2 regions of the Streptomyces sp. NPDC088817 genome follow, and region 1 is predicted to be linked to the other one. Evidence: predicted binding sites of a transcription regulator. Region 1 holds the regulator's gene; the other holds the start of a gene.
The links. The regulator HrcA, encoded in region 1, represses chaperone genes, less so after heat shock. The targets are predictions, from matches to a motif close to TTNGCACTCNGNNNNNCNGAGTGCNAA.
Positions count from the first base shown of each region.

Region 1 (11,580 bases):
CGAGTCCGAATCGGGGCGACCTCCGGCATATGCCGGAGGAATCCCCCTTCCGCCCCCGGTTTCGCGTCAGCGACCGCTGGCTGTGCCTGCCCGGGGGACAACCCCCGGACCCCCGGCCGGCCCAGCCCGCGTCAGCGACCGTTGAAGGCGTCCTTCAACCGCGAGAACAGGCCCTGCTGCCCCGGTTGGAACTGCCCCAGGGGGCGTTCCTCGCCACGCAGTTTGGACAGTTCGCGCAGCAGGCGCTCCTGCTCGGGGTCGAGCTTGGTCGGGGTCTGGACCTCGACGTGGACGATGAGGTCGCCCCGGCCGCCGCCGCGCAGATGCGTGACGCCCCGGCCGTGCAGCGGGATCGACTGGCCGGACTGCGTGCCCGGGCGGATGTCGACCTCCTCCAGGCCGTCCAGGGTCTCCAGCGGCACCTTGGTGCCGAGGGCCGCCGCGGTCATCGGGATGGTGACCGTGCAGTGCAGGTCGTCGCCGCGCCGCTGGAACGTCGAGTGCGGCAGCTCGTGGATCTCGACGTACAGGTCGCCGGCCGGACCGCCGCCGGGGCCGACCTCGCCCTCGCCCGCGAGCTGGATGCGCGTGCCGTTGTCGACACCGGCCGGGATCTTCACCGTCAGGGTGCGGCGGGCGCGGATACGGCCGTCGCCGGCGCACTCCGGGCACGGGGTGGGCACCACCGTGCCGAAGCCCTGGCACTGGGGGCACGGACGCGAGGTCATGACCTGGCCCAGGAAGGACCGGGTGACCTGCGAGACCTCGCCCCGGCCGCGGCACATGTCACACGTCTGCGCCGTGGTGCCCGGGGCCGCGCCCTCGCCGCTGCACGTGTTGCAGACGACGGCCGTGTCGACCTGGATGTCCTTCGTGGTGCCGAAGGCCGCCTCGTCCAGCTCGACCTCGAGCCGGATCATCGCGTCCTGGCCCCGGCGCGTGCGCGAGCGCGGTCCGCGCTGCGACGCCGTGCCGAAGAAGGCGTCCATGATGTCGGAGAAGTTCCCGAAGGAACCACCGGCCCCGAAGCCGCTCGCACCGGCTCCGCCGGACTGCGAGAGGGGGTCGCCGCCGAGATCGTAGACCTGCTTCTTCTGCGGGTCGGAGAGCACCTCGTAGGCGGCGTTGATCTCCTTGAACCGCTCCTGGGTCTTCGGATCCGGGTTGACGTCCGGGTGCAGCTCGCGTGCGAGCCGCCGGAAGGCCTTCTTGATCTCTTCCTGCGACGCGTCACGGCGCACGCCGAGAACGGCGTAGTAGTCCGTGGCCACCTACGACTCCGCCAGGATCTGTCCGACGTACCGTGCCACTGCGCGTACCGCTCCCATCGTTCCCGGGTAATCCATGCGGGTCGGTCCGACCACGCCGAGCTTGGCCACTGCCTCGCCGCCCGAACCGTAGCCGACCGACACGATGGACGTGGAGTTGAGTCCTTCGTGGGCGTTCTCGTGACCGATGCGCACGGTCATGCCCGGATTCTGCGTCTCACCGAGCAGCCTCAGCAGCACGACCTGCTCCTCCAGCGCCTCCAGAACGGGCCGGATGGTGAGCGGGAAGTCGTGCGGGAAGCGGGTGAGGTTGGCGGTGCCGCCGATGACCAGCCGCTCCTCGTTCTCCTCGACGAGCGTCTCCAGCAGAGTGGACAGCACGGTCGAGACCGTACCCCGGTCCTCGACGTCGAAGGCGTCGGGCAGGTCCTCCACGAGCTGGGGGACGTCCGTGAAGCGGCGGCCCGCGACCCGGCTGTTCAGCCGTGCCCTCAGATCGGCCAGGGAGGTCTCCCCGAAGGGCACCGGGCAGTCGACCATCCGCTGCTCGACCCGGCCGGTGTCCGTGATCAGCACGAGCATCACGCGCGCCGGCGCGAGGGACAGCAGCTCCACGTGCCGCACGGTCGAACGGGTCAGCGACGGATACTGCACCACGGCGACCTGCCGGGTCAGCTGCGCGAGCAGCCGCACCGTGCGGGCCACCACGTCGTCGAGGTCGACGGCGCCGTCGAGGAAGTGGTGGATGGCGCGCCGCTCGGGCGCGGTCATCGGCTTGACCTCGGCGAGCTTGTCGACGAACAGGCGGTAGCCCTTGTCGGTGGGGATGCGGCCGGCGCTGGTGTGCGGCTGGGCGATGAAGCCCTCGTCCTCCAGGGCCGCCATGTCGTTGCGGACCGTGGCCGGAGAGACGCCCAGGCTGTGCCGCTCGGTGAGGGCCTTGGAACCCACCGGCTCCTCGGTGCCGACGTAGTCCTGGACGATGGCGCGCAGGACCTGAAGCCGCCGCTCGCTGAGCATCGCGCACACCTCCAGGGTCGTTCCTCGGCCACCCGCCTGGCACTCTGCGCATAGGAGTGCCAGCTCTACCCGGCCCAGTGTACGGCCGCCGGGTACGCCCCCGGCAAGGCCGGGCCGCGACTGCGTGCGAGGTCGGGGCCGGGATCACCCGGGATCGGCCGGGATGTCGTACCCCGCGGACGTCACCGTTAGCGTCGCCCCATGACGGATGCGCGGGAAACCCCTCGGGACGAAGCTCTCGAGGAACTGGGATGGGAACGGCTGGCGGACGGGGTGGGGCGGTGCCGCCTGCCCGGATGGGACTGCACGACCGGCCTGGTCGTCGGGGAGGGCGCCGCGCTGATGGTCGACGCGGGTTCGAGTCGCGCGGAGGGCGCGCGGTTGCGTGTGTGGGCGCGGGCGCACGCCGGCGGTGATGTGACACATCTCGCGCTCACCCACCCCCACTTCGACCATGTCTTCGGGGCCGCGGAGTTCGACGGCGCGGAGATCTTCGCCGCCGAGGGCGCGGACGCGTTGTTCGGTGACAGCGGTGAGCGCGCGGAGCTGCGCGGGGACGCGGTGCGCCAGGGACTGGACGCCAGGGCGGCCGAAGAGGCGGCGGACGCCCTGGTACGGCCCGGCCGCGAGGTCCGCGACCGGCTCACCCTCCGGCTCGGCGGCGGGCGGGAGGTGCTGCTGGCGAACATGGGCGCGGCGCACTCCACGCACGACCTCGTGGTGGTGGTGCCGGGCGACCCGGCCGTGGTGTTCTGCGGGGACCTGGTCGAGGAGTCCGGCGAACCCCAGGCTGGCCCGGACGCCGTGCCGTCCCGGTGGCCCGCCGCGCTCGACCGGCTGCTGGCACTGGGCGGCGAGGACGCGCTGTACGTCCCCGGTCACGGAGCGGTGGTGGACGCCGACTTCGTCCGCGCCCAGCGGGACGCCCTGGCCACGCGCTTCGGCGTGTCGCGCTGAGGGGACACGGGCCCGTCCCTATCGTCACTCGAATGCGCCAGTATTCGCCCGACCTCACTCCCTCGTGGAAGAAGCCGCGGACCGTGCCGGAGGTTCCCGCCGAGCCGGGTCTGGTGGTGGAGGAGCCCGGGACCGGGTTCTGCGGGGCGGTGATCCGCTGCGAGGCGGGCACGGTGACGCTGGAGGACCGCTTCGGCAGGCACCGGGTGTTCCCGCTCGCGTCCGGCGGGTTCCTGCTGGAGGGACGGGCGGTCACCCTGGTGAAGCCGTCGTCCGGTCCGGTACGGCCCACCCGTACGGCGTCCGGTTCGGTCGCCGTGCCCGAGGCACGCGCGCGTGTGGCCCGCGCCGGGCGCATCTACGTCGAGGGCCGGCACGACGCCGAACTGGTCGAGAAGGTGTGGGGCGACGACCTTCGCGTCGAGGGCGTGGTCGTGGAGTACCTGGAGGGCGTCGACGACCTGCCGTCGATCGTCGAGGCGTTCGCGCCCGGCCCGGACGCCCGTCTCGGCGTCCTCGTGGACCATCTGGTGCCCGGCAGCAAGGAGTGGCGCATCGCCGAGTCGGTGACCAGCGAGCACGCGCTGGTGGTCGGTCATCCGTACATCGACGTCTGGGAGGCCGTGAAGCCCTCCTCGCTCGGGATCGGGTCCTGGCCCCGCGTCCCCCGCGGCCAGGACTGGAAGACGGGCGTGTGCCGCGCCCTGGGCTGGCCGGAGAACACGGGCGCGGCCTGGCAGCGGATCCTGTCCCATGTGCGGTCCTACAAGGACCTCCAACCTGAGCTGCTGGGCCGGGTCGAGCAGCTGATCGATTTCGTCACCGTCCAGCCCGAGTAGCCGGGCCGGACGCCGCGTCTCCGCGGACCGACCGGCTGCTTCTGGTGCCTCAGTCCACCAGGTCCCGCACCACCGCGTCCGCCAGCAGCCGGCCCCGCAGGGTGAGCACGGCCCGCCCCGCCTCGTACGGCTCCTCCTGGAGCAGCCCGTCGGACAGCGCGCGCCGGGACGCGGCCAGGCCGTCCGGGCGCAGCAGGTCCAGCGGGACGCCCTCGCGCAGCCGCAGCTCCAGCAGGACGCGCTCCACCCGGCGGTCCTCCTCGGTGAGGAGTTCCCGCCCTGCGCCCGGGGAGCGGCCTGCCGCGAGGGCCGCCGCGTACGCGCCCGGATGCTTCACGTTCCACCAGCGCACGCCCCCGACGTGGCTGTGCGCGCCGGGTCCCGCGCCCCACCAGTCGGCGCCGCGCCAGTACAGCTCGTTGTGCAGGCAGCGGCCGGCCTCCGAGGTGGCCCAGTTGGACACCTCGTACCACTCGAAGCCCGCCGCGGACAGGGTCTCCTCGGCGATCAGATAGCGGTCGGCGTGCACGTCGTCGTCCGTCATCGGGATCTCCCCGCGCCGGATCCGGCGGGCGAGCTGCGTACCCTCCTCCACGATCAGGGCGTACGCCGAGACGTGGTCGGGGCCGGCGCCGAGGGCCGCGTCGAGCGAGGCCCGCCAGTCGTCGTCGGACTCACCGGGGGTGCCGTAGATCAGGTCGAGGTTGACGTGCTCGAAGCCGGCGGCGCGGGCCTCGGCCACACAGGCCTCGGGGCGGCCGGGCGTGTGGGTACGGTCGAGGATCCTCAGCACGTGCTGCCGGGCGCTCTGCATGCCGAAGGAGATCCGGTTGAAGCCGCCCTCGCGGAGCGCGGCCAGGTAGGCCGGGTCGACCGACTCCGGGTTGGCCTCCGTCGTGATCTCCGCGTCGGCCGCGAGACCGAACTCGTCGCGGATCGCCCCCAGCATCCGCACCAGGTCCTCGGCGGGCAGCAGCGTGGGCGTGCCGCCGCCGACGAAGACCGTGCGGACCTCGCGCGGGTCGTCGCCGAGCACCTTGCGGGCGAGGCGCACCTCGTCGGTCAGCGTCCCGGCGTAGTTGTCCCGCGAGGCGAGCACCCCGCCGGTGCCGCGCAGCTCGGTGGCGGTGTAGGTGTTGAAGTCGCAGTACCCGCAGCGGGTCGCGCAGTAGGGGACGTGCAGATAGAACCCGAGGGCCCGCTCGCCTGCTCCGGCAAGGGCCTGCGCGGGCAGCGCGCCGTCGTCGGGAACGGGCTCACCATCGGGAAGTGCGGAAGGCATGCCTTCCATTGTCCAGCACACGCGGACGGTCCCGGTGGGGTGTCGCGTCAGTCGCGCTCGGCCTGGAGCACCAGGAGGGCCAGGTCGTCCTCCGGAGGGCCCGCGCCGAAGTCGTGGACGAGGTGGCTGATCCGGTCGGCGATCGGTTCGGCGTCGAGGCCGGCGCAGTCGGCGAGGGCCGTGGCGAGGCCGTCGCCGTCGTCGAACTGGCGGGAGCCGGAGCGGCGCTCGGTGACGCCGTCGGTGACGCACAGCAGGGTGTCGCCGGGCCCCAGCTCGAAGGTCTCGCACTCGTACGTCTCGTCCTCGATCACCCCGAGCAGTGCCTGCGGCCTGGCCACCGTACGGACGCCGCCCTCGCGCCCGAGGACCAGCGGCAACGGGTGTCCGGCGGAGGCGAGGGTGCAGCGCACGCCGCCGTCGAAGGGGACCAGCTCGCCGTACAGCAGGGACAGGAAGCGGGTCTGGGTGTCGCCGGGGAGCGGAGTGCGTCCGCCGGCCGCCACCAGGACGCGCGCGGCGGCGTCGGCGGCCTCGGTGGCGTCGTCGAGGAGGAGTTGGTTGAGGCGGTCCAGGACGTCGGCGACGCCGTAGCCTTCGCGGGCCAGCAGCCGCAGCCAGGGGCGGGCGAGCCCGATGACGACGGCGGCCTCGGGGCCCTTGCCCTGCACGTCCCCGACGGCGAAGCACCAGCGGCCGTCGCCGGCCGGGAAGAGGTCGTAGAAGTCGCCGCTCGGGCCGCCCTTGTCGCACGGCTCGTACACCAGCGCGCTGCGCAGTCCCGGGATCTCGGCGACCGCGCCGGGCAGCAGGCCGCGCTGGAGCACCGCGCTGATGGTGGCCTGGCGGGCGTACTGCCGGGCCGCGCCGATGGCGAGGGCCACCCGGCGGCTGAGGTCCTCGACCAGCCCGGTGACCTCGTCCGGGAAGCGGAGCAGCCCGGTCCGCCCGATGACCAGCGTGCCCAGCGGACGGCCGCCCGCGATCAGGCGGTACGCCAGTGCCGCGCCGTGGGCCGCGTGCGGGCCGAGGGCCTCCCCGGGCCAGGGGTACGGGGCGGGCCCGGAGCGCAGTCCGTCGGTGGGGCGCGGCGGGTCCTTCTCCAGGGCCCGGCGCAGCTCCTCGATGTGGCTCTCGCTGCCGTGCCAGACCCGGGCGAGCCGGGGCCCGGCCGCGCCGGTGACGTCGCTCCAGCCCCCGCCGCCCTCGCTCCAGCGGGAGGATCCCCACCGGCCGGTGGACTCGTCCTCCAGCCACACCGCGCACCAGTCGGCCAGCCGGGGCACGAGCAACTGCCCGGTGAGCGAGGCGACCAGGTCCTCGTCGAGCTGTCCGGCGAGCAGATCGGAGGCCTCGGCGAGGAAGGAGAGCGCGCCGCGCCCCAGCCAGTCGCGGTCCCTCCCGGACCGCTGCGGCTCGGGCGCCAGGACCTCGGCGATGCCGAGTCCGCGTTCCGCGCCGTACGCCTCCTCGTCCTCCTCCGCCGGTCCGGCCTCGGCGGGCAGCCGCGCCCACACCGTCTTGGCGCCGGCCCGGTAGGTGACGCCCCAGGCCTCGGAGAGCGTCGCGACCAGCCGCAGGCCGCGGCCGTACTCCGGGGTCTCGTGCGGCGTCCCGGAACCGTGGTCGCGGGGAGCGCGCGAGGAGTGGTGGTCGCTCACCTCGACCACGCAGGCGCCGGTCTCCGGCTCCAGTCGGCAGGTCAGCTCGACGTCGGTGCCCGCGTGCACGACGGCGTTGGTGACCAGTTCGCTGACCACGATCAGGGTGTCGTCGGCCAGCCGCTCGCCGATCTCGAACCCGAGGTCCGTCCACTCGGTCAGCGCCGCGCGCAGCAGCGCGCGGGCGGCGCCGGGCGCCAGGGAGCCCTGGGGCAGCGTCGTGTGCGCCTGAGGGCACGCCACCGTGCCGTGCGCGGCCGTGCCGGACGCGCGCGCGGGCACCTCGCAGGCATGGGAGACGGTCTCCCGCTGCGTGGGAATGACCCCCATCTGCGGCTCCCCGGGCGGTCCTGACGGATCGGTTCGGTCAATGCCGACAGGGTGACAGACGGGCCGCGGCCATAAGCGAGGAGTTACCGAAGTGAGCCACGTTGGCCGAGAACTGCACTATCGGAGTGATCAAAAACGGACAGTTCCGAGCGTCTGTGAACGTATTCGGTGATCGTTCCCCGCGCACCCGAGGCGCGCGGGGAGTTCACCGGCCGTGCGGGCCCGCTGATCAGGCCTCGCGCGCGCCCGCGTACATCTCGTCGATCAGATGCTTGTACTCCCGCTCCACCACGGGCCGCTTCAGCTTCAGGCTCGGGGTGATCTCGCCGTGCTCGACGTCGAGGTCGCGCGGCAGCAGGCGGAACTTCTTGATGGTCTGCCAGCGCTGCAGGCCCTCGTTGAGCTGCCTGACGTAGCCCTCGACCATCTCGACGGTCCGGGGCGCGGCGACGACCTCGGCGTACGGCCTGCCCTCCAGGCCGTTCTCCTTGGCCCACTCCAGGATCGCGGACTCGTCGAGGGCGATCAGCGCGGTGCAGAAGTTCCGGTCGGCGCCGTGCACGAGGATGTTGGAGACGTACGGGCAGACCGCCTTGAACCGGCCCTCGACCTCGGCGGGCGCGATGTACTTTCCGCCGGAGGTCTTGATGAGGTCCTTCTTGCGGTCGGTGATGCGCAGATAGCCGTCCGGGGAGAGCTCGCCGATGTCGCCGGTGTGGAACCAGCCATCCGCCTCCAGTACTTCGGCGGTCTGCTGGGGCAGCTTGTGATAGCCCTCCATGACGCCGGGGCCGCGCAGCAGGATCTCGCCGTCGTCCGCGATGCGCACCTCGGTGCCGGGCAGCGGCTTGCCGACCGTGCCGGTGCGGTAGGCCTCACCAGGGTTGACGAAGGAGGCGGCGGAGGTCTCGGTGAGGCCGTAGCCCTCCAGGATGTGGATGCCGGCGCCGGCGAAGAAGTAGCCGATCTCCGGGGCGAGGGCGGCGCTGCCCGAGACACAGGCGCGCAGCCGGCCGCCGAAGGCCTCGCGGATCTTGGCGTAGACGAGCGCGTCGGCGGCCCTGTGCTTGGCGGCCAGGCCGAAGGGCGCGGACCGGGTGCCGGTGCGCTTGAAGTTGTCCTGGGTGACCTTGGCGTACTCGCGGGCGACCTCGGCGGCCCACTGGAAGATCCTGTACTTGGCCGGGCCGCCGGCGCGGGCCTTGGCGGCGACGCCGTTGTAGACCTTCTCGAAGATGCGCGGGACGGCCGCCATGTAGGTGGGCCGGACGACCGGCAGGTTCTCGATGATCCTGTCCACGCGGCCGTCCACGGCGGAGACGTGCCCCACCTCGATCTGGCCGGAGGTGAGGACCTTGCCGAACACGTGCGCGAGCGGCAGCCACAGGTACTGCACGTCGTCGGCGGCGACCAGGCCGGTGGCGGCGATGGCCTTGGCCATGTACGACCAGTTGTCGTGCGGCAGCCGGACGCCCTTGGGGCGGCCGGTGGTGCCGGAGGTGTAGATGAGGGTGGCGAGCCGGTCCTTGGTGATCGCGCCGACCCGCTCCTTGATCAGCTCGGGGTGCTCCTCCAGGTACGCGGCTCCCCTCCGCTCCAGCTCGGCCAGGCCGATCACCCGGTCGCCGGTCTCGACGCCCTCCGGGTCGATGACGACGACGTGGTGCAGCTCGGGCAGCTCGGCGCGCTTCTCCTCGGCCTTGGCCACCTGCTCGGCGTTCTCCGCGATGAGCACCCTGCTCTGGGAGTCGGACAGGATGAAGGCCGACTCCCCGGCGTTGGTCTGCGGATAGACCGTCGTCGTGGCCGCGCCCGCGCACATGATGCCGAGGTCGGCCAGCACCCACTCCACACGGGTGGAGGAGGCGAGCGCGACCCGCTCCTCCGGCCGCACGCCCAGTTCGATGAGTCCGGCCGCGATCGCGTAGACCCGCTCGGCGGACTGCGCCCAGCTCAGCGACCTCCACTCGTCCGGGCCCGCGCCGGAGGCCGCGGGTACGGGGTAGCGGTAGGCCTCGGCGTCCGGTGTGGCCGCCACGCGCTCCAGGAAGAGGGCCGCCACGGACGGCGGACGGTTCTCGATCAGGGTCTGTGCGTCGCTCACGACATCCTCCGGGGCCCGCGGCAGCGCGGCCGGCTCTTTGCGGCTGGGTGACTCACGGGTGGTGGTTCGGACTGCTGCTTAACTCACGAGTAACTAACAGGCAGGATCAGACTAAGGCGCGACCGTCCACCGCGTAAGGGGCCGCGCCCGGACACTTCGCACAGCGAGCTACCGCGCGGACGCGCGGGGGCCCGCCGCGCTTTCGCACGACGGGCCCCTCTTTCACCCGGTTCACCGGGTCGCGTCCGCTCGCCCTGAGCTACCGGGCGGTCACTTCTTGCCCTTGGCCGACCCCGCGCTCTCGTCGCTGGAGAGCACCGCGATGAAGGCCTCCTGCGGGACCTCCACGGAACCCACCATCTTCATGCGCTTCTTGCCCTCCTTCTGCTTCTCGAGCAGCTTCCGCTTACGGGAGATGTCACCGCCGTAGCACTTGGCGAGGACGTCCTTGCGGATGGCGCGGATGGTCTCGCGGGCGATCACCCGGGAGCCGATGGCGGCCTGGACGGGCACCTCGAAGCTCTGCCGCGGGATGAGCTCCCTCAGCTTGGCCACGAGCCGCACGCCGTACGCGTACGCCTGGTCCTTGTGGGTGATCGCCGAGAAGGCGTCCACCTTGTCGCCGTGCAGCAGGATGTCGACCTTGACCAGGGAGCTGCTCTGCTCGCCGGTGGGCTCGTAGTCGAGGGAGGCGTAGCCGCGGGTCTTGGACTTGAGCTGGTCGAAGAAGTCGAAGACGATCTCGGCGAGCGGAAGGGTGTAGCGGATCTCGACGCGGTCCTCGGAGAGGTAGTCCATGCCGAGGAGGGTGCCGCGGCGGGTCTGGCACAGCTCCATGATCGAACCGATGAACTCGGTCGGCGCGAGGATCGTGGCCCGCACGACCGGCTCGTACACCTCGTCGATCTTCCCCTCGGGGAACTCGCTGGGGTTGGTCACCGTGTGCTCGATGCCGTCCTCCATCACCACGCGGTAGACCACGTTGGGCGCGGTGGCGATCAGGTCGAGACCGAACTCGCGCTCCAGGCGCTCGCGGATCACGTCCAGGTGGAGCAGGCCGAGGAAGCCGACGCGGAAGCCGAAGCCGAGGGCGGCGGAGGTCTCCGGCTCGTAGACCAGGGCGGCGTCGTTGAGCTGGAGCTTGTCCAGCGCCTCGCGCAGCTCGGGGTAGTCGGAGCCGTCCAGCGGATACAGGCCGGAGAAGACCATCGGCTTGGGGTCCTTGTAGCCGCCGAGCGCCTCCTCGGCGCCCTTGTGCTGGCTGGTGACCGTGTCACCGACCTTGGACTGGCGGACGTCCTTCACACCGGTGATCAGATAGCCCACCTCGCCCACGCCGAGGCCGTCGGCCGACAGCATCTCCGGGGAGTTGGTGCCGATCTCCAGCAGCTCGTGGGTGGCGCCGGTGGACATCATCCGGATCCGCTCGCGCTTGTTGAGCTGGCCGTCGATGACACGGACGTAGGTCACGACGCCGCGGTAGGAGTCGTAGACGGAGTCGAAGATCATCGCGCGGGCGGGGGCGTCGGCGACGCCGACCGGGGCCGGGATCTCCTTGACCACCCGGTCGAGCAGCGCATCGACGCCGAGGCCGGTCTTGGCGGAGACCTTCAGCACGTCATCGGGGTCGCAGCCGACGAGGTTGGCCAGCTCCTCGGCGAACTTCTCCGGCTGGGCGGCCGGCAGGTCGATCTTGTTGAGGACCGGGATGATCGTGAGGTCGTTCTCCATCGCCAGGTAGAGGTTGGCGAGGGTCTGGGCCTCGATGCCCTGGGCCGCGTCGACGAGCAGGACGGTTCCCTCGCAGGCGGCGAGCGACCGCGAGACCTCGTAGGTGAAGTCGACGTGCCCCGGGGTGTCGATCATGTTGAGGATGTGCGTGTTGCCGGTGTCGTGGGTGGGGGCCCACGGCAGACGCACCGCCTGGGACTTGATCGTGATGCCGCGCTCGCGCTCGATGTCCATGCGGTCGAGGTACTGGGCGCGCATCTGCCGCTGCTCGACCACCCCGGTCAGCTGGAGCATCCGGTCGGCGAGCGTGGACTTGCCGTGGTCGATGTGCGCGATGATGCAGAAATTGCGGATCAGAGCCGGGGCGGTACGGCTCGGCTCGGGCACG
Region 1 is NZ_JBIVJN010000001.1:771,033-782,612, forward strand. It holds gene dnaJ (molecular chaperone DnaJ) at 132-1,271, opposite strand; gene hrcA (heat-inducible transcriptional repressor HrcA) at 1,272-2,288, opposite strand; gene ACIP4X_RS03585 (MBL fold metallo-hydrolase) at 2,490-3,245, shown strand; gene ACIP4X_RS03590 (DUF3097 domain-containing protein) at 3,278-4,084, shown strand; gene hemW (radical SAM family heme chaperone HemW) at 4,134-5,366, opposite strand; gene ACIP4X_RS03600 (SpoIIE family protein phosphatase) at 5,414-7,357, opposite strand; gene ACIP4X_RS03605 (AMP-binding protein) at 7,587-9,461, opposite strand; gene lepA (translation elongation factor 4) at 9,732-11,580, opposite strand, start outside.

Region 2 (11,580 bases), on a different contig from region 1:
GCTCACGACGGTGAGCAGCACGGTCACCGTCAGGGACTGGGTCAGGCGCGGGTCGTGCAGCAGCTTCTGCCAGTTGGCCAGGCCCACCGGTTCGGGGTCGCCGAGGCCGTTCCACTTGGTGAACGACAGGTAGAGGGCCAGGGCCATCGGCGCGATGGCGAAGAAGGCGAAGAACAGAACGCCGGGCAGGGCCCAGGCGGCGTGCGGGCGACCGGCCCGCACGCCCTGCCCGGGCCTGCCCTTCGTTCCGGTGGAGACCGTCGAACTCACTTCAGCCCCTGGAGCGCGGATACGAACTGGTTCGGGCTCGACTTGCCCACGAACAGCTTGTTGATCTCGGTGAGCATCGGCGTGGCCCAGTTCGGGTCGACCGCCTGGTCCCAGCTCAGGGTGAACGCGGGCGCCTGCTGCACCATCTCGTACTGGAACTTGGCGAACTCGGGGTTGGGGGAGGCGTCCAGCAGCGTGGCCGCGTTGGACGTGGTCGGGATGTCGCCGTTGGCGATCAGCGCCTTGGCGTACTCCTCGGAGGCGCACGTCCGCAGGAAGGCGATCGCCGCGTCCTTGTTGGACGTACGGGAGTTCACCGACCAGTAGTTGGTGGGGTTGCCGACGACGTTGCGGATGTCGCCGGCGCCGCCCTCGTACTGGGGGAACGCGAACCAGCCCAGGTTCTTCTTGGCGAAGTCCGGGAAGACGCCGAGCTGCGTGGAGTACTCCCACGAGCCCATCAGGTGCATGGCCGCCTTGCCCTTGGCGAAGACCGCCGGCGCGCCGTGGTCGTTGTACGCCACCGAGCTGAAGCCCTTGCCGAAGGCGCCGTCGTCGATGAGCTGCTTGACCGTCTGGGCGGCCTTGAGGACGGCCGGGTCGCCCCAGCCGGAGGCGTCGCCGTTCCTGATCTTGTCGAAGACGCCGGGGCCGCCGATGCGGTCGACCAGGTACTCCAGCCACATCAGTTCCGGCCAGACGTCGGCACCGCCGAGCGCGAACGGGGTGACGCCCGCCTTCTTCAGCTTGGCGTTGATGTCGAGCAACTGGTTCCAGGTGGTGGGCGGCTGGAGGTTGTGCTCGGCGAAGACGGTCTTGTTGTAGAAGACCATCACCGGCTGCATGCCGCGCATCGGTATGCCGTAGTTGCGGCCGCCCACGGAGCCGGCCGTGATGATCGAGGGCAGGAAGCCGCTCTTGAGGACCGGGTCGGACTCGATGATGTCGGTGAGGTCGACGAGCTGGTTGGCCTCCTTGTACGCCTTGATGGAGCCGCCGCCCCAGTTGAAGAAGATGTCCGGGGCGTTGGGCGAGCCCATCGCCGTGCGGAGCTTGGCCGGGTAGTCCGAGGCCGGCACCTTCTCCAGGTTGATTCTGCCCTTCGCCTTCTTGGCCTCGGCGGAGGCGTTGAACCGCTTGACGGCGGCGTTCTGCACCTTCACCGCGTCGTCGCCGTACACCATCGCCGTGAGGGTGTCGCCCGAGCCGCCGGATCCGCTGCCGGAGCCGCAGGCGGTCAGTCCGGCGGCCGAGATGAGGGTGGTGGCGCCGGCGCCGAGAAACCAGCGCCTGCTGTAGGACTCCATGTGACGGCACCTCTCACGAATGTCGTGTTCCGATTGTTCGTCTGGCCGAACTCGACTGGTCGAATGTTTCGTATGACCCTTCGAATGTTCCGGGAACCTAAAGCGGTCGAGGGGGTTCGTCAAGAGGTCGCGCAGAGATACGATCGCGACCATGAAGCCGACGAAGACCGCAGGAACGCAGACCGCCACGCTCGCCGAGATCGCCCGCGAGGCCGGCGTGTCGGCTCCGACTGTTTCGAAGGTTCTCAACGGTCGTGCCGATGTCGCCCCGACCACGCGTTCCCGGGTCGAGGAGCTGCTGCGGGCGCACGGCTACCGGCGCAGGCGGGCGGAGGCGACCCGCTCGCCGCTGATCGACGTGGTCTTCCACGAGCTGGAGAGCGCCTGGGCGATGGAGGTCATCCGGGGCGTGGAGAACGTGGCGCGGGACGCGGGGCTGAGCGTCGTGCTCTCCGAGAGCGCGGGCCGGCTCACTCCCGGGCGGACCTGGGCCGACCAGGTCGCCGCCCGCCGGCCGCACGGCGTGGTCCTGGTGCTGTCCGGGCTCGACGAGTCCCAGCGGGCGCTGCTGACCAGCCGCTCCATCCCGTTCGTGGTGATGGACCCGGCGGGCGATCCGGGCGCCGACGTGCCCTCGATCGGCGCCACCAACTGGCAGGGCGGGCTGGCCGCCACCCGGCATCTGGTGGAGCTCGGGCACACCCGCATCGGCGCCATCAGCGGGCCCTCCCGGATGATGTGCAGCCGCGCCCGCGTCGACGGCTACCGGGCCGCCCTGGAGACGGCCGGGCTGCCGGTGGACCCGTCGCTGATCGTGACCGGCGACTTCCACCACGAGGCCGGCTACCGGCTCGGTCTGAGGCTGCTGCGCCGCGAGGACCGGCCGACCGCCGTCTTCGCGGGCAACGACCTCCAGGCGCTCGGCGTGTACGAGGCGGCGCGCGAGCTCGGCCTGCGCGTCCCGGAGGACCTGAGCGTGGTCGGCTTCGACGATCTGCCGGTGGCGCGCTGGGTCGGGCCGCCGCTGACGACCGTGCGCCAGCCGCTGACGGAGATGGCCGAGGCGGCGGCGAAGCTGGTCCTCGACCTCGGGCGCGAGGAGGACGCGCCGGTGGCGACCCGGGTGGAGCTGGCCACGAGTCTGGTGGTGCGCAGCAGCACGGCGGCGCCCGCGAAGTGAAGCCCAAGTGCCCATAGGTTCCGGGAAGATGAGATTTTCCGAAGAAATCGGTCATGGGCGCCTCCCCCTGTCGGGTCCCGCGTGAGTCGGACGTATGTTCCTCCCCGTGAGGGGACACAACAGGGGACATGACAGCGGCCAGGGCGACAACGACAGCGACAGCGGGGACGCGGGCAAAGGCCCCGGCCGGCGGTCACGGGCCCTGAAGGCCGTGGGACTCGGCCTGACGGGTGTCCTGGCGCTGGGCGTCGCGGCGGCGGGCGTCGCGTACTGGCACCTGAACCAGAACATCAAGGGCGTCGACATCAACAGCGCGCTCGGGGACGACCGCCCGCCCAGACCGCTCAGCGCGCCGTCGGCGAACACGGCCGATCTGCCCAGCGGGGCCCTCAACATCCTGGTCCTCGGCTCGGACTCGCGCAGCGGCGCGCAGAACAAGGAACTCGGCGGCGGCGACAGCGAGGGCGCCCGCTCCGACACCGCGATGGTCGTGCACATCGACGCGGGCCGGACCTCGGCCACAGTGGTGAGCATCCCGCGCGACACGCTGGTGACCCGCCCGTCCTGCCCGCTGGAGTCCGGCGGGCACACGGCGGTGGCCGACTACGCCATGTTCAACAGCGCGTACTCGGTGGGCGGTCCGGTGTGCGCGGTCAAGACGGTCGAGTCGCTCACCGGCATCCGCATGGACCACTACGTCGAGATCGACTTCTCCGGCTTCGCGAAGCTGGTGGACGCGATGGGCGGGGTCACCGTCACCACCGAGCTGGACATCGACGACGACAAGAGTCATCTGCACCTGAAGGCCGGCACCCACCATCTGGACGGCACCGACGCCCTCGCCCTGGCCCGCACCCGGTACGGCGTGGGCGACGGCAGCGACCTGGGCCGCATAGGCCTCCAGCAGACGCTGGTCAAGGCGCTGCTGGAACAGGTGTCCGACTCCGGCCTGCTGAACGACCCCGCCGGGCTCTACCGGGTCGCCGACGCGGTGACCGGCAGCCTGACCACCGACACCGGCCTGGACTCGCTGGGCGAGCTGACGACCCTCGGCGAGAGCCTGCGCGGCCTGTCGGCGCAGGACGTGAAGACGGTGACCATGCCGGTGGTGACGGCCCCGTGGAACCCCAACCGGGTGGTGGCGCAGGAACCGGACGCGGCGGACCTGTGGGCGTCGCTGCGGTGACCGTGACCGTTGGCCACGGACCCCTCTGACCTGCTGAAACGCCCTTCGGGAAAAATCTCCGAAGAAATTCCGGGGAGTGTGTCGATTCCGCCGGCTCCTGTTCGACGTACGCGGTGAGAGGCGGGGAGAGGCCCCGCCGGCCGACCGAGGAGTCACCGATGCCGCGTTACCTGTCGCTTGTGAAGATCGACGAGAACACCGTGCCCGCCGAGGGGCCCAGCCCCGAGCTGATGCAGCGGATGGGGGAACTGATCGAGGAGGTCACCAAGGCGGGAGTGATGCTGGACACCGCCGGGCTGATGCCGTCCGCGCACGGCAGCCGGGTGCACTGGGAGGGCGGGCGGATCTCCGTCACCGACGGGCCCTTCACGGAGTCGAAGGAGGTCGTCGGCGGCTACGCGCTCATGCAGTGCAAGGACATGGCGGAGGCCGTCGAGTGGGCCAAGCGGTTCCTCCAGGTGCACGAGGAGTTCTGGACGGTGACCTGCGAGGTGCGCGAGATCACCGAGGGCTGAGTGCTCCTTGGCCCAGGGCCGCCGGGGGTGTTCGATGGTGTGTTGTGGAACAGCGGCACGCCCCCACCGAACCCCCCGGCGCCCCGGAGGCGGACCTCGAGACCGTCTTCCGGCTGGAGTCGCCGCGGGTCGTCGCGGCCGTCGCCCGGATCGTGCGGGACGTCGGCATCGCCGAGGAGCTGACGCAGGACGCAATGGTCGCCGCGCTGGAGCAGTGGCCCCGGGACGGGCTGCCGGCCAACCCCGGCGCCTGGCTGATGACCACCGCCCGGCGCCGGGCCGTCGACCTGGTGCGCCGCCGGGAGCGGTACGCGCGCAAGCTCCAGGAGATCGGCCGGAACCTGGAGACGGTCCCGCCGCCCGAGGAGCCCCCGGCCCCGGACGACATCGACGACGACCTGCTGCGCCTGGTCTTCACCACCTGCCACCCCGTGCTGTCCGCCGAGGCGCGCACCGCCCTCACCCTGCGGCTGCTCGGCGGCCTGACGACGGCCGAGATCGCCCGCGCCTTCCTCGTGCCCGAGCCGACGGTCGCCCAGCGGATCGTGCGCGCCAAACGCCTCCTGGCCGAGCGGAACGTCGCCTTCGAGGTGCCGTACGGCCCCGAGCGCGAGGCCCGGCTCGGCTCGGTCCTCGGCGTCATCTACCTGATCTTCAACGAGGGGTACGCCGCGACGGCCGGCGACGACTGGCTGCGCCCGGGGCTGTGCGAGGACGCGCTGCGCCTGGCCCGGCTGCTGGCCGGCCTGATGCCGAAGGAACCCGAGGCGCACGCCCTGGTGGCCCTGCTGGAGTTCCAGGCCTCCCGCGCCGCCGCCCGCACCGGTCCGCACGGTGAACCGGTGCTGCTCAAGGACCAGGACCGCCGTCGCTGGAACCGTATGCTCATCGCCCGTGGTGTTGCCGCGCTGGCCCGCGCCGACACCACCGGGGTCCCCGGTCCGTACGCCCTGCAGGCTGCCATCGCCGCCTGCCACGCGCGCGCGTACACGTATGAGGAGACCGACTGGCCCGCCATCGTCACCCTGTACGGCCTCCTGGCCGCCCGGTCCCCCTCCCCCGTCGTGGAGCTGAACCGAGCCGTCGCCGTCTCGATGGCGGAGGGACCGGCCCCGGCCCTGGAGATCGTCGACGCCCTGGCCGCCGAACCCGCCCTGCGCGCCTACCACTTGCTGCCCAGCGTCCGCGCGGACCTGCTGGCCCGTCTCGGACGCACCGAGGAGGCGCGCGCCGAGTTCGAACGGGCGGCGTCCCTGGCCCGCAACGAGCGGGAGCGGGAGCTGCTGTCGAGGCGGGCCGCCGAGAACGGCTGAGGGAGCCCCGGCGGGGTGGTCGCCGCCTCCCGCGCGCGTCAGCCCGCCGGGTGGCCGATCAGCATGGCCGGCGCCCCGGCGACCCGGGTGAGGAACACCGTCGCCGCGTTCTTCCCGTGCGGCTTCGGCAGGACCCTTCTGCGCAGTTCCTCGGGCTCCACCGCCGAGCCCCGCTTCTTCACGGTCAGCGTGCCCACCTCGCGCTCCCGCAGCAGCGCCTTGAGCTTCTTGACGTTGAAGGGCAGCCGGTCGGTGATCTCGTAGGCGGTGGCGTACGGGGTGGGGCGCAGCTCGTCGGCGGTCACGTACGCGATGGTCGCGTCGATCAGGCCGCCGTCGAGCTGCTGGGCGACCTCGGCGACCAGATGGGAGCGGACGACGGCGCCGTCGGGCTCGTACAGATAGCGGCCCGGGGTGCGGACCGCGGGGTCCGGCAGGCCGCGGCCGCGCAGGGTGCGCGGGCCGGGCAGCAGGGTGGCCCTGATCAGGCCCGGCTCGGTGCCGAACCACAGCACCGCCTCCTTCACGTCCCCGCCGTCGGAGATCCACTCGGCCTCGGCCTGCGGCGGGACCAGCTCGTGCGGGATGCCGGGGGCGATCTTCAGGGCCGCGCGGGGCGCCCGGAGCGCGGCGCCGACGGCCCAGGACAGCGGCGGAGAGTACGCCTCCGGGTCGAAGATGCGCCCGCCCCGACCGCTGCCCCCTCTGCGGGCCGGATCCACGAACACCGCGTCGTACGCCGCCGTGTCGACCTCCGTGACGTCCGCCTCCCGCACCTCGATCAGGTCCGCCAGCCCGAGCGCCTCGGCGTTCGCGCGGGCCGCGGCGGCGGTCAGCGGGTCCCGGTCCACGGCGAGGACCCGGATCCCGGCGCGGGCGAGGGCGACGGCGTCACCGCCGATCCCGCAGCACAGGTCCGCGACCGAGGTCACCCCCGACTCCCGCAGCCGGCCCGCCCGGTAGGCCGCCACGCTCGCCCGCGTCGACTGCTCCACCCCGTTCGGCGTGAAGAACATCCGCCCCGCGTCCTCGGCCCCGAACTTCGCGGCCGCCCGCTGCCGCAGCCGGGCCTGGCCGAGCGCCGCCGACACCAGTGCGGCGGGGTGCTCACGGCGCAGCCGGGTGGCGACGGCGAGTTCGTCGGCGGGCTCGGTGCCGCGCACCTCGTCGAGGAGGGCGCGGCCCTCGGGGGTGAGCAGCGAGGCGAAGGCGTGGAGGTGGTCGTTCACCGGCTCATTGTGGGCCAGTCGGTGGACGGTGTGCCTCCGGCCGCGGTGTCGCCCCGGGTTCCGGGCGGTGGCCTGCGAGGATCCGGCGCCATGAGGCTTGTAGGACAAAACGATAAAAAGAGTCATGAAAGGTTCCCGAGTCGCAGGAACCGGGTCCGCGGCGGGCTCGCGGTCCTCGCCGTCGCCACACTCGCCTCCGGCTGCGCGGAGCCGGCGGCGCAGGTGCGCCCGGCCCCCGGCCAGCCGCGCCACCAGGCGCCCGCCGCCCCCGCCCCCGGCTCCTACGCCGACCGCCTGCAGCCCTCCGCCGCGCAGCGTGCGGCCACCGCCAGGCGCTGGGGCCTGGAGCAGGTCCCGCTGATCCCCCCGAGGCCGCCCACGAGGAAACTCAGGGCCACCGCCCGCGCCGGTTTCGAGGTCAACCACCAGGAGGACTGGAACCTGCCCCCGGTCTTCACCACGGTCCCCACCAAGGACAAGGTCGTCTTCCTCACCATCGACGACGGAGCGGAGAAGGACCCGGAGTTCCTGCGCATGATGCGGGACCTGAAGATCCCGTACACCGCCTTCCTCAGCGACTACCTGATCAAGGACGACTACGACTACTTCCGGAAGATGCAGGCCTCGGGGGTCACCCTCAACAACCACACCCTGCACCATCCCTACCTGCCGGGCCTCTCCTACGAGGAGCAGCGCCGCGAGATCTGCGACACGCAGGACATCATGGAGAAGCAGTTCGGCAAGCGCCCGAGGATGCTCCGCCCGCCCTACGGCAACTACAACCAGGACACCCTGCGCGCCGCCAAGTCCTGCGGCATCGAGTACGCGCCGATCTGGAACGAGGAGGTCTACGTCGACCACTGGGAGTTCCGCGAGGACGACCAGCGGCTGCGCCCCGGCGACATCGTGCTCACCCATTTCCGCGGCCGCGGCGAGTGGAACGGCACGATGGCCGACGACATGCGCCGCTTCCTGAACAAGGTCACGGCCGACGGGTACGCGGTGGCCCGGCTGGAGGACTACCTGTGAGGCTGCGGCCCCTCAGGCCCCGGAACGTGGCGGTGGCTTTGCTCGCCGCCTCCCTGCTGACCGGCTGCGCCACGTCCGTCGACCCCCTCGAACGGCTCGGCCGCAAGGCGGCGCAGGGCGTACGGTCGCCGAGCCCGGCGGCGGCCGACCAGGCCTACCGGCGCTGGGGACTCAGGGCGCCGCTGCCCGCACCGCCGAAGCCGCCGGCCCGCCCGGCGCACCGCGCCGACGCCGCCCCGTCCGGTGGCCTGCCCGAGGTCGTGGACCGCATCGCCACCTCCGATCCGGTCGTCTTCCTCACCTACGACGACGGCGCGGAGAAGGATCCGCGGTTCGTCGACATGGTCCGTGAACTGCGGCTGCCGGTCAGCATGTTCCTCACGGACAGTGTCGTCGGACCGGGGTACGGGCACTTCGCGCACCTGATGTCGGTCGGCGCGGACCTCCAGAACCACACCCTGGACCACCCCTCGCTGCGCGGACTTCCCTACGCGGGCCAGCGCGCCGAGATCTGCGGCCAGCGGGACAAGATCCGCTCCCGCTTCGGCGTCACCCCCCGCCTCTTCCGCCCGCCCTACGGCAGATACGACACGACGACCCTGCGCGCCTCCGCCGACTGCGGGGTCTCGGCGGTCGTCCTGTGGCGCGCCGCCACGACCGACACCGGCCTGCGCTTCAGCCACGGCCCCCACGAGCTGCGCCCCGGCGACATCCTCCTGGTCGCCTCGGACGACGACGACCTCGACGGCCCACCCCTCCGCGACCGCACGACCCGCCTACTCCGCACCATCCAGGAAAAGGGCCTGACGGTAGGCCGCCTGCAGGACTATCTCTGAGGAGAGTCCGGCAAAAACAGCCCGTCCGGCGCTTGAGGACGAGGCCGTTCAGGCCGATCCGGGGGTCTGGGGGCGACAGCCCCCAGGGACGCCCACACACACCCACAGCACCTCGAACACACGTTCACTCAAGAGGCGCCACCCGCCGACGCGCCGCGAGGCAATTGGCACTCCGCTTGACCGAGTGCTAATCCCGGTCATAGTCTCAGGTCTGGCACTCCCCCCTGGAGAGTGCCAACACAGCGACGGGCAGGTCCGGCACCCGCGACGACGGATCGACCTGGTCGCCACCTCAGACAGTTAACCCCGTGAGATCTCCGAAGGGGGAGGTCGGATCGTGACGACCGCCAGCACCAAGGTTGCCATCAAGCCGCTCGAGGACCGCATCGTGGTCCAGCCGCTCGACGCCGAGCAGACCACGGCCTCTGGCCTGGTCATCCCGGACACCGCCAAGGAGAAGCCCCAGGAGGGCGTCGTCCTGGCCGTGGGCCCGGGCCGCTTCGAGGACGGCAACCGTCTTCCGCTCGACGTGAAGGTCGGCGACGTCGTGCTCTACAGCAAGTACGGCGGCACCGAGGTGAAGTACAACAACGAGGAGTACCTCGTCCTCTCGGCTCGCGACGTCCTCGCGATCATCGAGAAGTAGTTCACCCGCTTCTTCACGAAGACGAAGCAATTCTGCTTGAGCTGCGCCCCTGGCCCCCCGCGACCGATAAGAAGCCGGGCGCCCGGGGCGCAGTGTCTTTCCACCAGATTTCGAGAGGGCTCCCGCTGCCATGGCGAAGATCCTGAAGTTCGACGAGGACGCCCGTCGCGCCCTCGAGCGCGGCGTCAACAAGCTTGCCGACACGGTCAAGGTGACGATCGGCCCCAAGGGCCGCAACGTCGTCATCGACAAGAAGTTCGGCGCGCCCACCATCACCAACGACGGCGTCACCATCGCCCGCGAGGTCGAGATCGAGGACCCGTACGAGAACCTCGGCGCCCAGCTGGTGAAGGAGGTGGCGACCAAGACCAACGACATCGCGGGTGACGGCACCACCACCGCCACCGTGCTCGCCCAGGCGCTCGTGCGCGAGGGCCTGAAGAACGTCGCCGCGGGCGCCTCCCCGGCCGCTCTGAAGAAGGGCATCGACGCCGCGGTCAAGGCCGTCTCCGACGAGCTGCACGCCTCGGCCCGCCCGATCGACGAGAAGTCCGACATCGCCGCGGTCGCCGCGCTGTCCGCCCAGGACCAGCAGGTCGGCGAGCTCATCGCCGAGGCGATGGACAAGGTCGGCAAGGACGGCGTCATCACCGTCGAGGAGTCCAACACCTTCGGTCTGGAGCTGGACTTCACCGAGGGCATGGCCTTCGACAAGGGCTACCTGTCCCCGTACTTCGTCACGGACCAGGAGCGTATGGAGGCCGTCCTCGACGACCCGTACATCCTGATCCACCAGGGCAAGATCTCCGCCATCGCGGACCTGCTCCCGCTCCTCGAGAAGATCATCCAGGCCAACGCCTCGAAGCCGCTGCTGATCATCGCCGAGGACGTCGACGGCGAGGCCCTGTCGACCCTGGTCGTCAACAAGATCCGCGGCACGTTCAACGCCGTGGCCGTCAAGGCCCCCGGCTTCGGCGACCGCCGCAAGGCGATGCTCCAGGACATGGCGGTCCTCACCGGCGCCACGGTCATCTCCGAGGAGGTCGGTCTCAAGGTCGACCAGGCCGGTCTTGACGTCCTCGGCTCCGCCCGCCGCGTCACCGTCACCAAGGACGACACCACGATCGTCGACGGCGCCGGCAACAAGGACGACGTGGTGGGCCGCGTCTCCCAGATCAAGGCCGAGATCGAGAACACCGACTCCGACTGGGACCGCGAGAAGCTCCAGGAGCGCCTCGCGAAGCTGGCCGGCGGCGTGTGCGTGATCAAGGTCGGCGCCGCCACCGAGGTGGAGCTGAAGGAGAAGAAGCACCGTCTGGAGGACGCCATCTCCGCGACCCGCGCCGCGGTCGAGGAGGGCATCGTCTCCGGTGGTGGCTCCGCGCTCGTCCACGCCGTGAAGGTCCTGGAGGGCAACCTCGACAAGACCGGCGACGAGGCCACGGGTGTCGCGGTCGTCCGCCGCGCCGCCGTCGAGCCGCTGCGCTGGATCGCCGAGAACGCCGGCCTCGAGGGCTACGTCATCGTCTCCAAGGTGGCGGAGCTGGAGAAGGGCAGCGGCTACAACGCCGCCACCGGCGAGTACGGCGACCTGGTCAAGGCCGGAGTCATCGACCCGGTCAAGGTCACCCGCTCCGCCCTGGAGAACGCCGCCTCCATCGCCTCCCTGCTGCTCACGACCGAGACCCTGGTCGTCGAGAAGAAGGAAGAGGAAGAGCCGGCCGCAGCGGGCCACGGCCACGGCCACGCCCACTGACGCTCCGCTGAACCGAGCCGCGTCACCGGTGCCCGGCACCCCTTCGGGGGCGCCGGGCACCGGCGTTTGGGCTCCTGCCCCCCGGGGTTCCGATGCCGGGTGCGGCCCGACGGTGGTTGCTCGCGCAGTTCCCCGCGCCCCTTACGGCCGGACCAAGGAAGTGGCTCTTACCGGCGCCGAAGGAGCCGTGCAGGTAGGCGGCGTACGACGCGTTCTTCCGTACCGCGCCGCGCACCAGCTTCAGCGCCTTGTCGAACTCCTCCCGGAGTTGCGGGGTGACCACGTACTCCTCGACCCGCCCCGCCGAGCGTCC
Region 2 is NZ_JBIVJN010000004.1:199,025-210,604, reverse strand. It holds gene ACIP4X_RS09425 (sugar ABC transporter permease) at 1-270, opposite strand, end outside; gene ACIP4X_RS09420 (extracellular solute-binding protein) at 267-1,577, opposite strand; gene ACIP4X_RS09415 (LacI family DNA-binding transcriptional regulator) at 1,729-2,757, shown strand; gene ACIP4X_RS09410 (LCP family protein) at 2,852-3,943, shown strand; gene ACIP4X_RS09405 (YciI family protein) at 4,102-4,458, shown strand; gene ACIP4X_RS09400 (sigma-70 family RNA polymerase sigma factor) at 4,503-5,771, shown strand; gene ACIP4X_RS09395 (THUMP-like domain-containing protein) at 5,810-7,126, opposite strand; gene ACIP4X_RS09390 (polysaccharide deacetylase family protein) at 7,091-8,029, shown strand; gene ACIP4X_RS09385 (polysaccharide deacetylase family protein) at 8,056-8,865, shown strand; gene groES (co-chaperone GroES) at 9,203-9,511, shown strand; gene groL (chaperonin GroEL) at 9,642-11,267, shown strand; gene ACIP4X_RS09370 (hypothetical protein) at 11,290-11,580, opposite strand, start outside.
Region 2: the regulator HrcA is predicted to act here: its motif matches at 9,030-9,056, upstream of groES (co-chaperone GroES).